3 regions of the Bacillus sp. CIS52 genome follow, and region 2 is predicted to be linked to each of the others. Evidence: predicted binding sites of a transcription regulator. Region 2 holds the regulator's gene; each other region holds the start of a gene.

Region 1 (6,333 bases), on a different contig from region 2:
CCGAATAAAAACGGCGGGATAAGGCTTCCGAAGAAAATCACCCAGTCCCATGTTTTGACCCATTTCAGATTGTTCACTTGCCCGCGGAATTCAAATGCCACGCCGCGGCCCATCAAGGCAAGAAGAATGATGATAAACGGAATGTAATATCCGCTGAGCATCGTTGCATACCAGTTCGGGAATGCCGCGAAAATCGCTCCCGTACCTGTGATCAGCCACACCTCATTCGCATCCCAGAACGGGCCGATGGTGTTAACCAGCACTCTGCGTTCTAATTCATTATGGCCAAGAAATCGGGTCGAAATGCCGACACCGAAATCAAAACCTTCTAAAAAGAAAAATCCGACAAACAAAATCGAAACGAGTATAAACCAAAGATCATGAAGTGACCCCATGGTAGACCTCCTGACTGAACGGATCTGTTGATACAGGGACATCCTTGTGATCATCATGGTCCGCACCTTTTTTAATTTCACGAACGAATAGGAAAACAAGCAGCGCGCCTAAAATCAAGTACATGACGCCGAAGCTGATAATTGAAAACAGCAGAGATCCCGTCGTTACGTTAGGCGAAACGGATTGTGCGGTCGTCAATTGCCCCATGACCGTCCACGGCTGGCGTCCGATTTCAGTCATAATCCATCCGGCAGAGTTCGCAATGAACGGGAATGCGATCAGTGCGATCATGCCCCGTAAATACCACTTGCTCGTATGAAGCTTTTTGCGGCGGTTCAGAATAAAGCCGGCAATCGCGGCAAAAATCATAAGCGCGCCTGCACCCGCCATAATGCGGAAGCTCCAGAACGTCGTTTTAACAGGCGGGATATAATCGCCTTTTCCGTACGTTTTTTCGTATTCTTTTTGAAGAGTTTTCATCCCTTTAACACTGCCGCTGAACTTCTGATAAGCCAAGTAGCTGAGTGCGTAAGGAATTGAAATTTCTGATGTGTTTTTTTCTTTATTCGTATCAATGTTCGCAAAAGCCGTCCACGCGGCAGGATCACCGCTGTCATCCCAAAGCGCTTCACTGGCGGCCATTTTCATCGGCTGCGATTCCATTAAATGCTCAGCCTGCATATGCCCGCTGAACGCAACCCCGATACCGGCGATCAGACCGACAATCATAGAAAGCTTGAAAGATTTATGGAAGAAAGGCACTTCTTTTTTCTTCAATAATTTATATGCGCTGACACCGGCGATAAAGAAAGCACCAGTTGCAAGCGCCCCGAAAATAACGTGAGGGAATTCAACCCAAAGCTGAGGGTTTGTCAAAAGCGCCCCGAAATCATTCATTTCCGCGCGGCCGTTTTTAATCGCAAAGCCGACCGGCTCCTGCATGAATGAGTTTGCCGTCAAAATCCAGAAAGATGACATAATCGTCCCGAAGGATACAAGCCAAATGCAAAGCAAATGCACTTTTTTAGATAAACGGTCCCAGCCGAAAATCCATAATCCGATAAAAATAGATTCCATAAAGAACGCCAAAAGCGCTTCAACCGCAAGCGGAGCGCCAAATACGTCTCCGACAAAACGGGAATAATCAGACCAGTTCAATCCAAACTGGAATTCCTGAAGAATCCCTGTGACGACGCCGACAGCAAAGTTAATTAAAAAGAGATGTCCCCAAAATTTAGCCATTTTGAGATAGGTCTCTTGTTTTTTGACAGCATAAAGCGTCTCCATCAAAGCAACCATAAACACAAGCCCGATAGACATAGGCACAAACAGGAAGTGAAACAATGTTGTAGATGCAAATTGTATGCGGGCTAAAACCAACTCACTCATGATGTTTTTCCTCCAATCTGGTAAATTGCTCAACATTTCACAAACACGACAAAACCATTGCTCGGTATTTCACAAGAAATGATATATTTGCTCAATGTTTCACAAATTTGTCAAAACTAATGAATTATCAGCCTGCACTCCCTGGGGGGCAGCCGGCTGTCATAGAAATGATTCAATATCATTACTTTACAACGATTCCGCCTAAAAAAAAAGATCGATATACCTAAAAATAGGCTGAAATTGTGACCGATTAATGTCGAATTTGTAGAGATTTTATGTCGGCATCTAGGATTTTTGTCCCTTCCATATCGTACCTCTTTTTTATTCGTGTGGCGAACAAAATGCTTTATTCAGCGGGAAAGGCCGCCAAATCGCCTTTTTAAGAAAGAAAATGAGGTGAAAGTATGTTTTCTAGTAAATTCTTAATATATGAACAATTTAAATTTTTTAGTATACTTTAAATGGGGATATTTTTCACTACATAACGACTGGGGGAACAAGCATGGGAGAACTTCAACCAAATTTGCAAACGGATTCAATCCCAAAACAGCAACGGACTGATAATTGGTTTGCCAGAGCAATGAATATAAGAATCGGCATTATTCCTCTTCCTATCTATATCCTGCTCTTCTTGCTTATTACGGTGTTTGTCATGAAACACGATGTAAAAAGCGACATCCTGACATCAATTGCCGTCATGAGTTTTTTCGGATTTACCTTCGGCCAGATCGGAAAATCCATTCCGATCGTGCGTTCCATCGGCGGCCCTGCGATCCTCGCAACCTTTATTCCGTCCGCTGTCGTCTACTACCACCTGCTTCCGAAAGACATTATTACATCAACAACAGAATTCACGGAAAACTCTAACTTTCTCTATCTATTTATTGCCGGTATCGTCGTCGGCAGTATTCTCGGGATGAAAAGAGAGACTCTCGTCAAAGCTTTCGTCAAGATTTTCATTCCGCTGATCGCCGGCTCGATCGCGGCCGCCATCGTCGGCTTATGCGTCGGGACGCTGCTCGGGCTCGGTTTTCAGCACACACTGCTTTATATTGTCGTCCCGATTATGGCGGGAGGTGTCGGCGAGGGCGCGATTCCTTTATCCATCGGCTACTCCGATATTATGCCGATGTCCCAGGGAGACGCCTTTGCGCTTGTGCTGCCGTCCATCATGCTCGGCAGCCTGTGCGCCATTATGTTATCGGGTTTGCTGAACGTCATCGGGAAACGCAAGCCGGAATGGACGGGCAACGGGAAGGTTGATAAGTCTGATCAATCCGCTCCTGCATTGGAACAGCCGGCCAATGACAATGCGTTTAATCTGTCTTTTTTCGCTTCGGGGGGGATTTTAGCGGTTTCCCTGTATTTGGTCGGCATGCTGGCGCATGATTTCTTTCAGCTTCCGGCTCCTGTCGTGATGCTCGTCCTTGCCGTGCTTATTAAGCTGTTCAGGCTGGCGCCGGCCTCGATTGAAAACGGAGCTTTCGGCGTTTCGCGTTTTTTCTCGACAGCCGTGACCTATCCGCTCTTATTCGCGATCGGCGTTTCAATGACACCGTGGGACAAACTGATTGCGGCTTTTAATATCAGCAATATCATTACCATTTTATCCATCGTCATTACAATGATAGCCGTCGGTTTTCTGACCGGTAAATGGCTGAACCTGTACCCGATTGAGACGGCGGTCATCAATGCCTGCCATTCCGGTCAGGGCGGCACAGGCGACGTCGCGATCTTAAGCGCCGCTGAACGGCTTGAGCTTATGCCGTTTGCCCAAGTATCGACCAGAATCGGCGGGGCGATTACCGTGAGCGTCACCCTCCTATTGCTTCATCAATTCTATTAAACGGGAAAAAGCCTCCGCCATATGCGGAGGCTCTGTTATTTCATCACATTTTGGATATAAGAGCCGAATGCCGTACCGGACATGCCCGGCGACACACGGACACGGTGAAGCGCATAAAGCCCCTGATCTCTTGTTGCCGCTCCCGGCTCCGTCGTGACCGCCATACGGTAGCCTGCAGCAGGTGCGGCTTTTAATGTTTCCTTATTATATCGTCCGACAGGGTAACTGATTACAGACGTCCGCTGCCCGAACATTTGATCAAATAAACGCTTAGAGTCCGCCATTTCGCGTCGCTGCTGCTGAGGCGTGAGCCCGTTCAATTCGAGATGGTTCATCGTATGGCTTTGAATGGAAATGCCGTGTGCGGCCATCTCCTTCATCTGCTTCTCAGTCAGGTGATTTTTATGTCCGATAAAGTTACCAATCATGAAGACGGTCGCTTTCATCTTATATTTCTTTAAAATGGGATACGCCGCTTTCACATTGTCGGTATAGCCGTCATCAAATGTGATCAGAACGCATTTTTCACGCGGCTCTCTATCCTCCGTCAGCATCAGATAGGCTTCTTCCGGAGTCATCGTATAATAGCCGTGATCATGAAGCCACTTCATATGCTGCTGGAATTCTTCCTTCGGCACACGCAGGCTGTTTCCCTCAGAAATGCTGTGGTACATCAGAATCGGCAGTCTCGCCGTTCCCTTCGTTTTAACCCAGGCGGACGTATCCGGCTCCTTTTTGATTTGGCGCTTTACAGACTTTTTATCGTTGTGCGCTTCTGCCTTCGGAATGCTCTCTTCGGCACTTGCCTCATGGTCCGAACAGGCGGCAAGCGTTAACAGAGCAGCCAAAAGGCACATGCACGTGATTATGCGTTTCATGGTTTTCCTGCTTTCTGTCTGCTATTTACTTTTTATATCGGTCGACGGGCAAAAATTGTTACATCAAAAAAGCCGGACATCCAGCTGTCCGGCTTTGCGTTATGAGCGGATTCTGATTTCTGTTTCACTGTCGAAAAAATGAGCTTTATTCATGTCGAAAGCGACAGTCAATTCCTCACCGGCATGAATGTCGTGGCGGGCATCAATCCGGGCGATAAAATCCTGATCCCCGATCCGGGAATAAACCATAATTTCTGACCCGAGCAATTCCGCGACATTGATTTTAGCTGTGATGGATGAATTCTTATAGGATTCTACCACAATCAGCTCGTCATGTATGTCTTCCGGGCGGATGCCGAAGATAACATCTTTGCCGGCATACCCTTTTTCCCGGAGCATTTTCATTTTCCCTTCCGGCACGCTGAGAGCGGCTGAACCGATCTGAATGGCGCCGTCTGTCAGCTTTCCTTTAAAAAAGTTCATCGCGGGGGAGCCGATGAACCCGCCGACAAAAACGTTTTCCGGATGTTCATAGACTTCTTTCGGCGTGCCGATCTGCTGAATTTTCCCATCCTTCATGACTACAATGCGTGTCGCCATCGTCAGCGCCTCTGTTTGGTCGTGCGTCACATAGATCGTAGTTGTTTGCAGTCTTTGATGAAGCTTAATAATTTCAGCCCGCATCTGCACCCGAAGCTTTGCGTCCAGATTTGACAGCGGCTCATCCATTAAAAACACTTTGGCGTCCCTGACGATCGCCCGTCCTAATGCAACACGCTGCCGCTGCCCGCCGGAGAGCGCCTTCGGTTTGCGGTGCAGATACTCTGTGAGCCCCAGCATTTTCGCTGCTTCTTCGACCCGTTTTTTAATCTCCGGTTTCGGCATCTTCCTCAGCTTCAGGCCGAAAGCGATATTATCATAGACCGTCATATGCGGATACAGCGCATAGTTTTGGAACACCATGGCGATATCCCTGTCTTTAGGAGCGATATCATTCACCCTCGTGTCTCCGATATAAAAATCGCCCTTCGAGATGTCTTCCAGCCCGGCAACCATCCGCAATGTTGTCGACTTTCCGCATCCCGACGGACCGACAAACACGATAAACTCTTTATCTTTAATATGAAGGTTAAAATCATCGACAGCCGCTTCTTTTTGATCGTAATACTTATAAATATGCTCGAGCCGAAGTTCCGCCATGTATATCCCCCTTTATTTGTAAACGCTTTCTTAAATAGGATTGTAACAGCGTCCGGCGGCGGCGTGTATAGGCAATGTTCATAAAAAAAGCCAGCAGCCTTCGTGCACATTTCCCATTTAATGTGATTTTTCATACTGCAGGCAAATGAAATAAGCCAGCAGGGCGCCCCGATATGTCTTAATATCAATACCTGAGCGTTCCGCAAATTTATCAATCCGATATTGAAGACTGTTGCGGTGCAAATGCAGTTTTTTCGATGTGAGCGACATGTTTGAGTTATGTTCAATAAAAGTCTGAATCGTATGCTTCAGCTCCGGTTCTTTCTGAAACAGCAACACCGCCTCTTCGTGAAGCAATGCAGAGAGCTTTTCTCTGCTTTCTTCCGAGAGCATGGCCGGAAATACCGTTTCCGCGGTCAGCGTGCTCAGCTGCGGGAGATGACGCCTTCCAATCTGAAAATATTGCTGTTCTCTCCGGTAATGAAGGCGCAGACGTTCCCCGGCACCGTAATACCTACCGATGAAGAAACGGACACTGAAATAAAAATCACATTCAGAAACCTTCACAAAAGATGCGATATCACCCGGATCAGGGGCTTCAAGCTTTTCTTCCTCTACAATCAC
Region 2 (6,333 bases):
AGAAATCCAGGCTGGATAAGGGTCTATAAGTTGTTAGTAAAGTGGATAAAGTCAGAAAATTTTGTGGATAGTGTGTATAAAGCGCTTACTTAAATAGCAGGCAAGGAGAAAAGCTGTGGATAAAAAAGCACCCCTTAAAGAGGTGCTTGACTTTTTCTATTCTTCTGAGGAGAGTTCTTCCCACTCCGCTAATAATCGTTCCAGCTCTTGATTCAGAGCTTCGTTCTCTGTGTGAATGGTCTGTACCTTTTCATGATCCTGATACACGTCAGGGTCGCACAGCAGCTCCTCATTGGCGCTGATTTTCTCTTCGGCGGATGAGACGGCTGCTTCGATTTCTTCAATGCGTCTCAGGCGCTGACGTTCTTTCTTTTTCCATTCTTTTTCTTCCTCGTATGTTCTTTTCGTGTCCTGTTTGACCTTGCCGGCAGGCTGTGCTTGCTCTTTTTCCTGCCGTTTCATTTCTTCCAATTCCAGCTGCTGGGCTTTTTTCTCGGTGTAATAGTCATAGTCACCCAAATATTCTTCGGCATGATCCGGAGACAGCTCCAGCACCCTTGTGGCGATCCTGTTAATAAAGTAGCGGTCATGCGATACAAATAACAGCGTTCCCGGATAGTCGATCAGGGCGTTTTCCAGCACTTCTTTACTGTCCAGATCAAGGTGGTTTGTCGGTTCATCAAGGATGAGAAAGTTTGCTTTTTGCAGCATCAGCTTGGCAAGCGCGACTCTTGCTTTCTCACCGCCGCTTAGAGAACGGACAGGTTTCAGGACATCGTCTCCGCTGAACAGAAAGTTGCCGAGGCATGTCCTGATCTCTTTTTCCGGCATGTCCGGATATTCATCCCACAGCTCGTCCAAGACGCGTTTAGATGAGGTCAGTTCGGCCTGCTCCTGATCATAATAGCCGATTGTGACATTGGAACCGTACGTGATCGACCCGGATTTCGGACTGAGCGTATTGATTATGGCTTTCAGCAGGGTTGACTTGCCGATCCCGTTCGGTCCGACGAGGGCGGCGCTTTCCCCTCTTGTAATGCCGAAGGTCAGGTTTTTCAAAAGCGGCGGCTGGCCGTCATAGCTGATGGAAACATCCTGTACGCGAAGGACGTCGTTTCCGCTCTGTTTTGTAATGTCAAAACGGAAGGCGGCTGATTTTTCATCACCGAGCGGCTTTGCCATGACGTCCATCCGTTCAAGCTGCTTTCGTCTGCTCTGGGCTCTTTTCGTTGTTGATGCTCTGGCCAGATTTCGGTCGACAAAATCTTGGAGCTTGGCGATTTCGTCCTGCTGTTTTTCATACAGCTTCAGGTTTTTCTCATACTGCTCAGCTTTTTGTTCTAAATAGGCGCTGTAGTTGCCGAGGTATTTTTTGCTTTCTGTCCGTGAGACCTCGTACACTTGGCTGACGACTTTATCAAGGAAATATCTGTCGTGGGAGACAATCAGGATGGCGCCTGAATATCCCTGTAAATAATGCTCAAGCCATGTAAGCGTGTCGATGTCGAGATGGTTCGTCGGTTCATCCAAAATAAGCAGATCAGGCTGGGTCAGAAGCAGCTTGCCGAGTGCAAGCCTTGTTTTCTGGCCGCCGCTCAGGCTTTGCACTTTCACGGAATCGTCAAATTTCCCGAAACCGAGGCCGTGAAGGATGGATCGGACGTCCGCTTCATACTGATAGCCGCCTTTATCCTTGAAGTCCTGCTGAAGCCTGTCATAGGTTTTCATCAGCGTCTCAAGCTCCGCGGGGGCGGCCGTAGCCATCTTTTCTTCAATAGAACGCATTTCTTTTTCCATTGCTTTCAGGAAATCAAAAACACTCAGCAGTTCTTCTTTTATGGTAAGCTGGGATTCCAAGCCTGTGTGCTGGGCAAGATATCCCATCGTTAATTCTTTCGGTTTGATTAATTCACCCTTTTCATATGAAAGGTGACCTGCGATAATTTTAAGGAGAGTTGATTTGCCGGCTCCGTTTCTGCCTACAATGGCGATGCGATCCCGAGATCTGACTTCAAGCTTTATATTGTTTAAAATAGGATCAGCGCCAAAAGATTTGGACAGCTGATTAATTTGTAAGATCATCATATTATTTCACCTCTGTTATAATAAGTTAAGTGTAGCTTATCAACCTGCTGTCAGCAAACAATACATCAGAATTGGAACATTATAGGATAAGACATCAGGGAGAAAATAGTGTATGATCAGAAGTAAGGAGAGTTTAAATATGAATGGATTTTCTCATTTTAATGAAGAAGGCCGTGCCCGCATGGTGGATATAAGCGATAAATCTTCAACAGTCCGTACTGCCGCTGCGATATCCAGCGTACACATGAAGCATGACGTGTACAGCAGAATCAAAAACCGCGAGATCGGAAAAGGAGACGTACTGGCTGTCGCACAGGTGGCCGGAATCATGGCTGCAAAGCAGACCTCAGCGATTATCCCGATGTGCCACCCGCTTTCTTTAAGCAGCGTCGACATTTCATTCGGCTGGGAGGAAAAGGATTCCGAAGCCGTTCTTCATATACAGGCAAGCGTAAAAACGAAAGGGAGTACAGGTGTGGAAATGGAAGCGCTAACTTCCGCTTCAGTCTGCGCTTTGACCGTTTATGACATGTGCAAGGCGCTGGATAAAGGAATGGTCATCGGCCCGACCTGCCTCATGGAAAAAACGGGAGGCAAAAACGGTGATTTTAAAAGAGATGCATCTGAGTATAAAGTGGAGGACCAATCATGAACAAGGATCAATCAAAAATTCCGCAGGCGACAGCAAAACGGCTGCCGCTTTATTACCGCTTTTTAAAGAATTTACACGCGTCAGGAAAGCAGCGCGTTTCATCTGCTGAACTGAGCGATGCGGTAAAAGTCGATTCGGCCACGATCCGCCGGGATTTTTCCTATTTCGGGGCGCTCGGCAAAAAAGGATACGGCTATAATGTGGATTACCTGCTGTCATTTTTCAGAAAAACATTGGATCAGGATGAAACGACGAACGTCATTTTGATCGGTGTCGGGAATTTAGGGACGGCGTTTCTTCACTATAATTTCACAAAAAATAATAACACAAAAATATCTATGGCTTTTGATGTGAATCAGAGTAAAATAGGAACTGAGGTAGGCGGTGTGCCTGTCTATGATCTTAATGATTTAGAACTTCACATTAAGGATGAACCCGTGGCGATTCTTACCGTTCCGGCGGTTGCCGCGCAGTCAATCACCGATCGGCTCGTGTCGCTCGGAATCAAGGGGATCCTTAACTTTACGCCGGCCCGTTTGAATGTGCCGGATCACATTCGAATTCATCATATAGATTTAGCTGTAGAGCTTCAATCATTGGTTTATTTCTTAAAGCATTATTCTGTTTTGGAAGAAATTGAATAACGAAAGGAGGAGCTGCACATGATCGGTCCTGGAAGCCTGGCTGTTATCGGTGTGGTGGCGGTGATTATTTTCGGTCCGAAGAAGCTTCCCGAGTTAGGAAAAGCCGCGGGGGACACGCTTCGTGAATTTAAGAACGCCACTAAGGGATTAGCCGGTGAAGAAGAGGAAAAAAAGAAAGAAGAACAGTAAGATAGGATGACGCGTATGAGAGTGAATCAAATGACGCTTGTGGAGCATATTGCCGAACTTCGGAAACGATTGCTGATTGTGGCGTTATCCTTTACGGTTTTCTTTATTGCCGGCTTTTTTCTGGCAAAACCTATCATTGTGTATCTTCAAAAAGCCGATGAAGTAAAAGAGCTCACCCTTAATGCTTTTAACCTGACGGATCCGCTGTTTATCTTTTTGCAGTTCGCGTTTATTATCGGCATCATTTTGACTTCGCCGATTATTCTCTATCAGATTTGGGCGTTTGTCAGCCCGGGGCTGTATGAGAAGGAGCGCAAAGTAACACTCAGCTATATTCCGATTTCGATCGTGCTGTTTGTCGGCGGTGTGTCATTTTCTTATTATATTTTATTTCCGCTGGTCGTTGATTTTATGAAGCGGGTCTCGAATGACTTGGATGTCAATCAGGTGATCGGAATCAGCGAGTACTTTCATTTTCTGCTGCAGCTGACAATTCCGTTCGGGCTGCTGTTTCAGATGCCGGTGCTGATCATGTTTTTAACGAGGCTCGGGGTTGTCACGCCGATGTTTTTATCGAAGATCAGGAAGTACGCGTATTTTGTGCTGCTCGTGATCGCCGCGATGATTGCGCCGCCTGAGCTGCTGTCTCACTTGATGATTACGATTCCGCTTTGCATTTTATATGAGATCAGTATCCTGATCTCAAAAGCGGCGTACCGGAAAAGGCAGACCGGCAGCAGTGAATCCGATCAGGACGTATCAGCATAAAAAAAGCCATTTCTCCATGATGAGAAATGGCTTTTCTTTTATTTTTGATTTTTCTTCACTTTAAATGAGAAAGCGAACATTTTAAACGAGATGCTGATATTATAAGCGGCGAAAACCATCAGCAGTATGGAATAAAAAGACCACATGCTTCCCGGCGAGCTTGCGGCCAAATACGTAAAGATACAGCCGACTGCGAAATAAATCAAGCCCCAAGTCATTGGGTTCCTCATACAAACAATCCTCCAATAATTAATTGCATTTGTTCACTATGCTGTTCAATATATTTTTGGGCGGGGCCGAGCTGCATGACCACGACAATGGTATTCATCATGACATGGGCGAATATCGGCACAATAATCCGTTTCGTCTGCACATACAAGAACGCAAAGGTAAAGCCCATAGCCGTATATAGCAGCAGGTGTGTGAGGTCCTGATGCACAATGCCGAAAATGACGGAACTGATCAGTCCGGCGAAAAAGAAATTCGTTTTTTCATATAATACACCGAAGATGATCTTCCGGAAAATGATTTCTTCAAGAATCGGCCCGACGATAGAAGAAACGATAATCATGAGCGGCATGGCTTTAATAATGTTGAGAATGGCTTTCGTGTTTTCAGAACCGCTGTTCACGTGAAAGACATACTGCTCAATCATTCCGGCGATACCCTGAGAAAATAAAGCGAGCCATATTCCCGCGACCGCCCAGAGAACGGACATGCCGGCGGATGCTTTCTTCCCGTTTCTTAATGTCTGCTTCGGCGCGGTTCTCAAAATTAAGAGAACGATAATCAGGCAGATAAAAAAGCTTACGACGGAATAAATCCCCTGAGCCATGGTGAGATTCGCATTCGTAGGATGCCCGCCCGCATAGCCGAATTTGTACATTAAAGGAATGCCGATCAATGCGGAAAGCTGCATGATAACGTATGTCAAAATGATATACCAATACTGTTTTCTCAAATGATATGTACTCCTTTATCCTATAAAATCAACTTATTTGTTCTTATTGTAACACAAGTGAACCAGACGTGAAAAAAGGAGAAAATCGCTGTAAGAGAGAATGATGTAAGCGTGAAAATTTTTTATTCTTATGACTTGAAATTGGAAGTGAGATTCTTTATTATAATAATTGTGTTAGCACTCTTTAGAGCTGAGTGCTAAAATTACATATTCATACTATTGAGGAGGTTATTACATTGTTAAAGCCATTAGGTGATCGCGTTGTCATTGAACTCGTAGAATCTGAAGAAAAAACTGCCAGCGGAATCGTATTACCGGATTCTGCAAAAGAAAAGCCGCAAGAAGGCAAAATCGTGGCAGCCGGTTCAGGTCGCGTGTTGGAAAGCGGAGAGCGCGTTGCTTTAGAAGTAAAAGAGGGCGACCGCATTATCTTCTCAAAATACGCCGGTACTGAAGTGAAATACGAAGGTACTGAATACTTAATCTTACGTGAAAGCGACATTTTAGCTGTTATCGGCTAAGCAAATAAATACTTTTAAAAATTCGAGGAGGTTTCGTTAACATGGCAAAAGATATTAAGTTTAGTGAAGAAGCACGCCGCGCTATGCTTCGCGGTGTCGATGCGCTTGCTGACGCTGTAAAAGTAACTTTAGGGCCAAAAGGACGCAACGTGGTTCTGGAGAAAAAATTCGGTTCTCCGTTAATTACAAATGACGGTGTAACAATCGCAAAAGAAATTGAACTTGAAGACGCGTTTGAAAACATGGGTGCGAAGCTTGTAGCTGAAGTAGCCAGCAAAACAAACGACGTTGCCGGTGACGGTACAACGACTGCAACTGTTCTTGCGCAGGCTATGATCCGTGAAGGCCTGAAAAACGTAACTGCAGGAGCAAACCCTGTCGGCGTGCGTAAAGGTATGGAACAAGCCGTAACTGTTGCAATCGAAAACTTAAAAGAAATTTCTAAGCCGATCGAAGGCAAAGAGTCTATCGCTCAGGTTGCTGCGATCTCTGCTGCTGATGAGGAAGTCGGAA
Region 3 (6,333 bases), on a different contig from region 2:
AGACCGCAGGCTTCCATTGATCATGCTTTGTCTGCCGCCCGATGTCCTTCGCATGCAGAAACCGGCCCGCTGTGTATACACCGTTTTCTTTTGACAGAGTGACGAGGAATGGAAAATCCGTGTATTGCTTCGCATACTTGATAAACCGCTCCGTCTCTTGATTCACGTAAAATTCCTGCAAAATGACATGCCCCATTGCCATCGCAAGCGCCCCGTCAGTCCCTTGGCGGATACTGAGCCAGTCATCGGCGAACTTTGAGGATTCCGCAAAATCCGGACTGATCGAAATGACCTTAGCGCCTTTATAGCGGGCTTCCGCCAAAAAATGTGCGTCAGGCGTTCTCGTTAACGGAACGTTGGAACCCCATGTGATGATATAGCCTGAATTGTACCAATCACTGCTTTCCGGAACGTCCGTCTGGTCGCCCCAAATTTGCGGGGACGCCGGCGGAAGATCCGCATACCAGTCATAGAAACTGAGCATAGGGCCGCCGATTAAAGACATGAATCGCGAACCTGATGCGTGGCTGATCATGGACATCGCCGGAATCGGAGAAAAGCCGACATTCCGGTCAGGCCCGTATTTCATGACTGTATACAGCAGAGAGGCTGAAATCAGCTTCAGCACCTCAGACCATTCAGCGCGCACAAATCCGCCTTTCCCTCTTGCCTGTTTATAAGACTTCGCTTTTTCAGGATTTTCAACAATTGATTTCCAGGCATCAAGCGGATTTTGATGCGCCTGCAGTGCTTCCCGCCACAAATTGACCAGCACACCGCGCACGTACGGATATTTCACACGGAGCGGGCTGTAGATGTACCACGAAAAACTGGCGCCCCGCGGACAGCCTCTCGGTTCGAAATCAGGCATATCCGGGCCTGTTGATGGATAATTCAAGTTTTGTCCTTCCCACGTGACAATTCCGTTTTTCACGTAAATATTCCAGCTGCAAGAACCCGTGCAGTTGACGCCGTGGGTGGAGCGAACGACTTTGTCGTACTGCCATCTGTTTCTGTATACATTCTCCCAATCACGATCTTCGCTAGTGGTTTGGCTATGTTTATTTGAATGATGTTCGATAGGAGAAAAATAGTTTAATCTCCTGAACAGCGGACTCATTTTCTTTTTCTTCATGATCGTTCACTCCTTCCGAGTCAGGTGATGCTACGTACACTATAAACAGAGAGAGCGCATTTCCTTGTGAACTATGTCACACACTCTGCTTTTTTCACAAAACATTCACACAAAGGAGCAGGAAAGACGGCGGCGTTCATGGCAGGACGTTTTCTTTCAAAGAAAAAAACCGGTCCTCTTTAAGAACCGGGTTCAGCGTTTTCATCGCGTGATGTATGCAGATACCTCAAAAACAACTGATAGGAACAAAAGACATTTTGCTGAAGCATCGCCAAAAAATTCATTTGCAGCCGCGGATGGTAAGACATCATCTGCTTAAAAATGGAATATGGAATATGTAGTGCCAGAATGTCCGGTGAGGCATTGACTGAGATAAAAGGCGATAAAGAATGCCCGCCTTTTTCATCAATCGGAAACACATCGCCTTTTTCCCACAGCGCAACAGTTTGCGATCCTTCAGGCAGCCTGCTGTCCTTAAAACGGATACTGCCTTTTAATACAATATAAACGGATTGTGAATGAAGAAAGGATGGGGACTGATCAGATGAGCCGCTGATAAACGTCCCGTTTTTCAGCAAAGTTTCGACAATGGACAGGGGCACTTCGTTAAACATAGGAAGTTGTTTCAGAAATAATAAATAGTGACACTGATTCATAGGAAAGCCTCCTGTGCTATTGATAGCTTTAGTGTAGCCCGATTGAGCCCGCGCGGCAGTGATGTATTTCACAGCTTGTATGATGAATATCACTTATCAGGAGGATGCCTGCATTTATAATGACATATAAAAGGAGGATTTCGATGAAGGTGATGATTCCGAATCAGCACGGCGCATGGGCGATGCTGCTGATTCCGTTTTTACTCGGCATGGTCAAAGGAGGCCCGGTTTTTTGGCATATTCCGCTCTTTCTGGGCTGGCTTTTCCTTTACTTGGCGGTTTATCCCGTTTCGCTCGCCTTGAAAAAGAAACGGCTCAACCCCTATCAAAAGTGGATATCTATTTACGGTTTTCCGGCATGCTGCTTTTTGATCATTTCTATCTATCATAAACCGCAGCTCGTCTGGGTCGGCCTTTCTTTATTGCCGCTGTTTCTTATCCATATGCATTATGCCCGCCAAAAAAACGAACGGGCGCTCGTGAATGATATGGCAGGTGTTCTGTTCTTTTGTTCAGGCGGGCTTGCGAGCTGCTGGCTGGGGACGGGAACCCTTGACGGCTGGGCTTGGTTTATTCTCTCTCAATCTGCTTTATTTTTTATCGGAAGTTCCTTTTATGTGAAGTCGGTCATCCGGGAGAGAAAAAACAGAACATTTGCGTACTGTTCATGGGGATATCATTTGCTGCTCCCCTTTTTATCGTGTCTTCTCGGAGCAGGCTGGGCATTTCTCGCTTTTATCCCCAGCAGTTTGCGGGCGTGGTTTTTTCACGGGAGAAATTGGCCCGCGAAAACGATCGGCATTCTGGAAATCTCAAATGCCGGCTTCTTTTTCGCCGTCATGTGTATATGTATCACAAATTGAAAAACAAGGACACCGGCTGTCCTTGTTTTTTCAGTCAATATTACAGATTTCCAGCGGACAGTTTTCACATTCAATCTCACACCGTAAATAGTCCCGCTTGTGCAAAATAATTTTTCCGGTTTCGTCTATCGAAATAACCCCTTGTTTGCGCAGATCTCCCAGCATGCGGTTGACACTTTCCCGTGCCGCCGCACAAAACTTTGCCAAATCCTGATTTGTCAGCACAATGTTAATCAGAATCCCGTCGCTTCGTTCCACCCCGTAGCTGTTTGACAGACGGATAAGGGTGGAATAGAGCGCCCCTTTTTTGCCGTGAAGAAGCAGATCCCTGATCTTAGACTGGATTTTTCTCAGATGGGTGCTCATCCATTTCATAAATTCAAACGTCAAATTACCGTTTTGAATCAATTCCTTTTCCAGCTTGTTTTTATTAATGACGAGCACCTCGCCGTCCTCTAACACTTTTGCACTGAGCATATACCTCGGCTCTTCTGTGAACAGTGTCAGTTCCCCGACGATATCGTGTTTCTGGCAGATTCTAAGTGTCAGGTCTTTTCCGTCAGACGTCAGCTTGCCGATTTCAATGAGCCCCGATTGAATCAGATAAAGCTCTTCTGCATCCATTCCTTCTTGAAACAAATAGGTGTGTTTTTTCATTTTCTTTTTCGTGCTGATTGATTCCAGCAATTCATGCAGTTCACGGGAAAGAAGTTCTTTATCAGATTTTCGGACAGAGAGAATATTCATGAGCTCACCTCGAAGAAAGTCACGTTGCGTATATATATTGTAACGTGACTTGATTTGCACTCACCCAGAAAAAACTAACAATCTTGTGAATGGATCATTATGAATTGAGGCTCCGACTGTTTCTCTCCGTATGTGTTTTCATTCTTTCCTGCCAATACAGCCAGATCACAAGAACAAAGCTGGCTAACGCAACCTCTGAAAGCGCCATGAACCCGATCGCGTATTGGCCCGTTGCCTGAAATACACTTGCCAGAATCAGCGGAGGGAAAAAACCGCCCAGCCCTCCCATAGCAGACACAATACCGTTGGCAATCCCCGCCTGCTTCGAAAAATAGAAAGGCACCAGTTTAAATACCGTCCCGTTTCCAATCCCTGAGCAGACTGCCACCGTCAGTGATCCGAACGCATAGAGGCCGATCGCCGGCGAGAAAGACAGCATAACGCCTGACAGCGTAAGCCCTGCGAAAACGAACATCAAAATGCGGAGCGGGTTCATTTTATCGGCAAGAAATCCTCCCGCTGGCCTGAGCAGCGTAGAGACCGCAATAAAGCCGGCCGTCCGCAGCCCTGCATCCGCGGGGCTCAGCCTGAAATGCTCAACCAAAAAGTTCGGCAGATAGATGGTAAAGGCGACAAAAGCGCCAAACGTAATAAAATAAAACATGCTCAAAAACCACAGCACATGATTTCGGTAAACGGCTTTGATTTGGGTTTTCACGGAAACTTTGGCCTTCTTCTCATGCCGGTCGCCGAACAAAACGTGCAGTAATGCGAAAACAGCCAGCAAAACGAGATACATCTGAACGGCTGCTCTCCATCCCGCGGCCTGAGCGATAACCGGCGCCGCAAAAGTGGTAATGGCGGTTCCGATGTTTCCGGCACCGTAAATCCCATTGACGGCACCGTGCTTTTCTTTCGGATAATATTTCGGAAGCGACGTCACTCCGATGGAGAATACCGCCCCTCCGATCCCTAAGAAAAAGCCGCCCGCGATTAAATCAAACAGAGAATCCGCCATACTGATCCAAAACACGGGAAACAAAAGCAGGATGAAGCTGATCATGAACATCAGCCTCGCGCCGTACCTGTTCGTTAAATACCCTAAAGGAATGCGGAGAAGCGATCCTAGAATAACGGGAATCGCCGTCACCAATGAAATCTCGCCTTTGGTTAAATGAATATCTGATGTCATTTGGGAAATGAGCGATGAAATCAGCACCCACACCATAAACCCCGCCACTAAGCTTAATGACTGCAACGATAATTGAATATGTTGACGATTGATCATTCGGCTTGCCCCTTTCACTGATTCAATATCAGTCTTATCATACAAAAACTCGGTGTGCGGGATTGTGAAGTACATCACACGTTTTATATACAAAAAAAAGACAAAGCCCGAAGACTTTGTCCTATCATAATGATTACATTTTTTCCGGAGCCGATACGCCGATCAGCTGAAGCGCGTTGTTCAGCGTAATTTGCGTCGCCTTCATTAAAGAAAGGCGCGCGCGGCTCTTCTCTTCATTTTCCGGATCGATGACTTTCTCCGCATTGTAGAAACTGTGCAGAGCGGAAGCCAGATCATAAATATAATTTGTGACACGGTGCGGGATTCGCTTTTCCGCCGCTTCCGCCACTGCCTCAGGGAAGCCGCCGATCGTTTTCAGCAAGTCATATTCTTTTTCTGATTGAATATGGCTGAAATCAAGATCCGCCGCCGGTTTAAGCCCCTGCTCCTCCCCTTGGCGAAGCATGCTGCAAATACGGGCATGTGCGTATTGCGCGTAATACACAGGGTTTTCGTTAGATGTCGATACGGCAAGGTCCAAGTCAAAATCCATATGCGTATCAGCGCTGCGCATCGCGAAGAAATAACGGACTGCGTCAAGGCCGACCTCTTCAATCAGATCACGCATCGTGACGGCTTTCCCCGTACGTTTGCTCATCTTCATTTTTTCGCCGTCTTTATATAAATGAACGAGCTGAATGATTTCAACTTCCAATGTGCCTTTTTCGTAACCGAGCGCTTCAATTGCCGCTTTCATACGCGGAATATAGCCGTGGTGATCCGCGCCCCATACATTGATGAGCTTGTCGAATCCGCGGTCAAGTTTGTCTTTATGGTATGCGATATCCGGCAGCAGATAAGTGTATGAGCCGTCTTTTTTGATCAGCACGCGGTCTTTGTCGTCGCCGAACGTTGTGGAGCGGAACCATGTCGCGCCGTCCTCTTCGTATACATGGCCCTTTTCGCGAAGCGCCTCGAGCGCCTGATCAATTTTTCCGTTTTCGTACAGTGACGTTTCAGAATACCATACGTCAAACGGCACGCGGAAATTCTCCAGGTCGGAGCGGAGTTTATCAAGCTCGTACTTTAAGCCGTATTCACGGAAAAATGCCCGGCGTTCGCTCTCCTCTTCATGGACGAAGCGGTCGCCGAAATCTTCGGCAAGCTTTTTCCCGATAGCGATAATATCTTCCCCGCGGTAGCCGTCTTCCGGCATCGGTTTTTCGAGACCGAGCGCTTCAAAATAACGGACTTCAACGGAAAGCGCCAGATTGTTAATCTGGTTGCCCGCATCATTAATATAGTATTCGCGGCTCACATCATAGCCCGCTTTAGAAAGCACGCTGCACAGCGCGTCACCTACCGCCGCGCCGCGCGCATGGCCTAAGTGAAGATCTCCCGTCGGGTTGGCGGACACGAATTCAACCTGAATCTTTTCGCCCTGTCCGACGTTTGTCTCACCGTAATGTTCACCCGCTTCAAGCACGGACGGGATCAGTTTTGTTAAGTAGCTGTTGTTCATGTAAAAGTTGATAAAGCCCGGTCCCGCAATATCCATTTTTTCAATGGAAGCCTTTCCTTTATCAAATGACGCCACGATCTCCTCGGCGATTTGGCGCGGCGCTTTTTTTGCGATTCTCGCCA

Evidence for each region. Region 2 encodes Rex, which represses fermentation and respiration genes when NADH is low (regulators of the CRP and FNR family bind a similar motif). Its sites were predicted from a motif close to TTGTGAAATATTTCACAA; they were not measured.
Region 1: a site for Rex is predicted at 1,873-1,890, ahead of ACH32G_RS05840 (cytochrome ubiquinol oxidase subunit I). Genes of this name have one in related genera too.
Region 3: a site for Rex is predicted at 4,752-4,769, ahead of ACH32G_RS06535 (nitrate/nitrite transporter). Genes of this name have one in related genera too.

Annotation. Positions count from the first base shown of each region.
Region 1 is NZ_JBIUFR010000001.1:1,227,534-1,233,866, reverse strand. It holds gene cydB (cytochrome d ubiquinol oxidase subunit II) at 1-395, opposite strand, end outside; gene ACH32G_RS05840 (cytochrome ubiquinol oxidase subunit I) at 379-1,785, opposite strand; gene ACH32G_RS05835 (2-hydroxycarboxylate transporter family protein) at 2,288-3,631, shown strand; gene ACH32G_RS05830 (polysaccharide deacetylase family protein) at 3,667-4,509, opposite strand; gene ACH32G_RS05825 (ABC transporter ATP-binding protein) at 4,609-5,709, opposite strand; gene ACH32G_RS05820 (PucR family transcriptional regulator) at 5,827-6,333, opposite strand, start outside.
Region 2 is NZ_JBIUFR010000004.1:262,863-269,195, reverse strand. It holds gene ACH32G_RS15795 (ABC-F family ATP-binding cassette domain-containing protein) at 157-2,085, opposite strand; gene moaC (cyclic pyranopterin monophosphate synthase MoaC) at 2,225-2,737, shown strand; gene ACH32G_RS15785 (redox-sensing transcriptional repressor Rex) at 2,734-3,381, shown strand; gene ACH32G_RS15780 (twin-arginine translocase TatA/TatE family subunit) at 3,400-3,570, shown strand; gene tatC (twin-arginine translocase subunit TatC) at 3,577-4,338, shown strand; gene ACH32G_RS15770 (YdiK family protein) at 4,377-4,568, opposite strand; gene ACH32G_RS15765 (CPBP family intramembrane glutamic endopeptidase) at 4,565-5,299, opposite strand; gene groES (co-chaperone GroES) at 5,536-5,820, shown strand; gene groL (chaperonin GroEL) at 5,862-6,333, shown strand, end outside.
Region 3 is NZ_JBIUFR010000001.1:1,364,071-1,370,403, reverse strand. It holds gene ACH32G_RS06555 (nitrate reductase subunit alpha) at 1-1,135, opposite strand, end outside; gene ACH32G_RS06550 (Crp/Fnr family transcriptional regulator) at 1,315-1,791, opposite strand; gene ACH32G_RS06545 (YwiC-like family protein) at 1,935-2,654, shown strand; gene fnr (fumarate/nitrate reduction transcriptional regulator Fnr) at 2,685-3,401, opposite strand; gene ACH32G_RS06535 (nitrate/nitrite transporter) at 3,499-4,689, opposite strand; gene argS (arginine--tRNA ligase) at 4,823-6,333, opposite strand, start outside.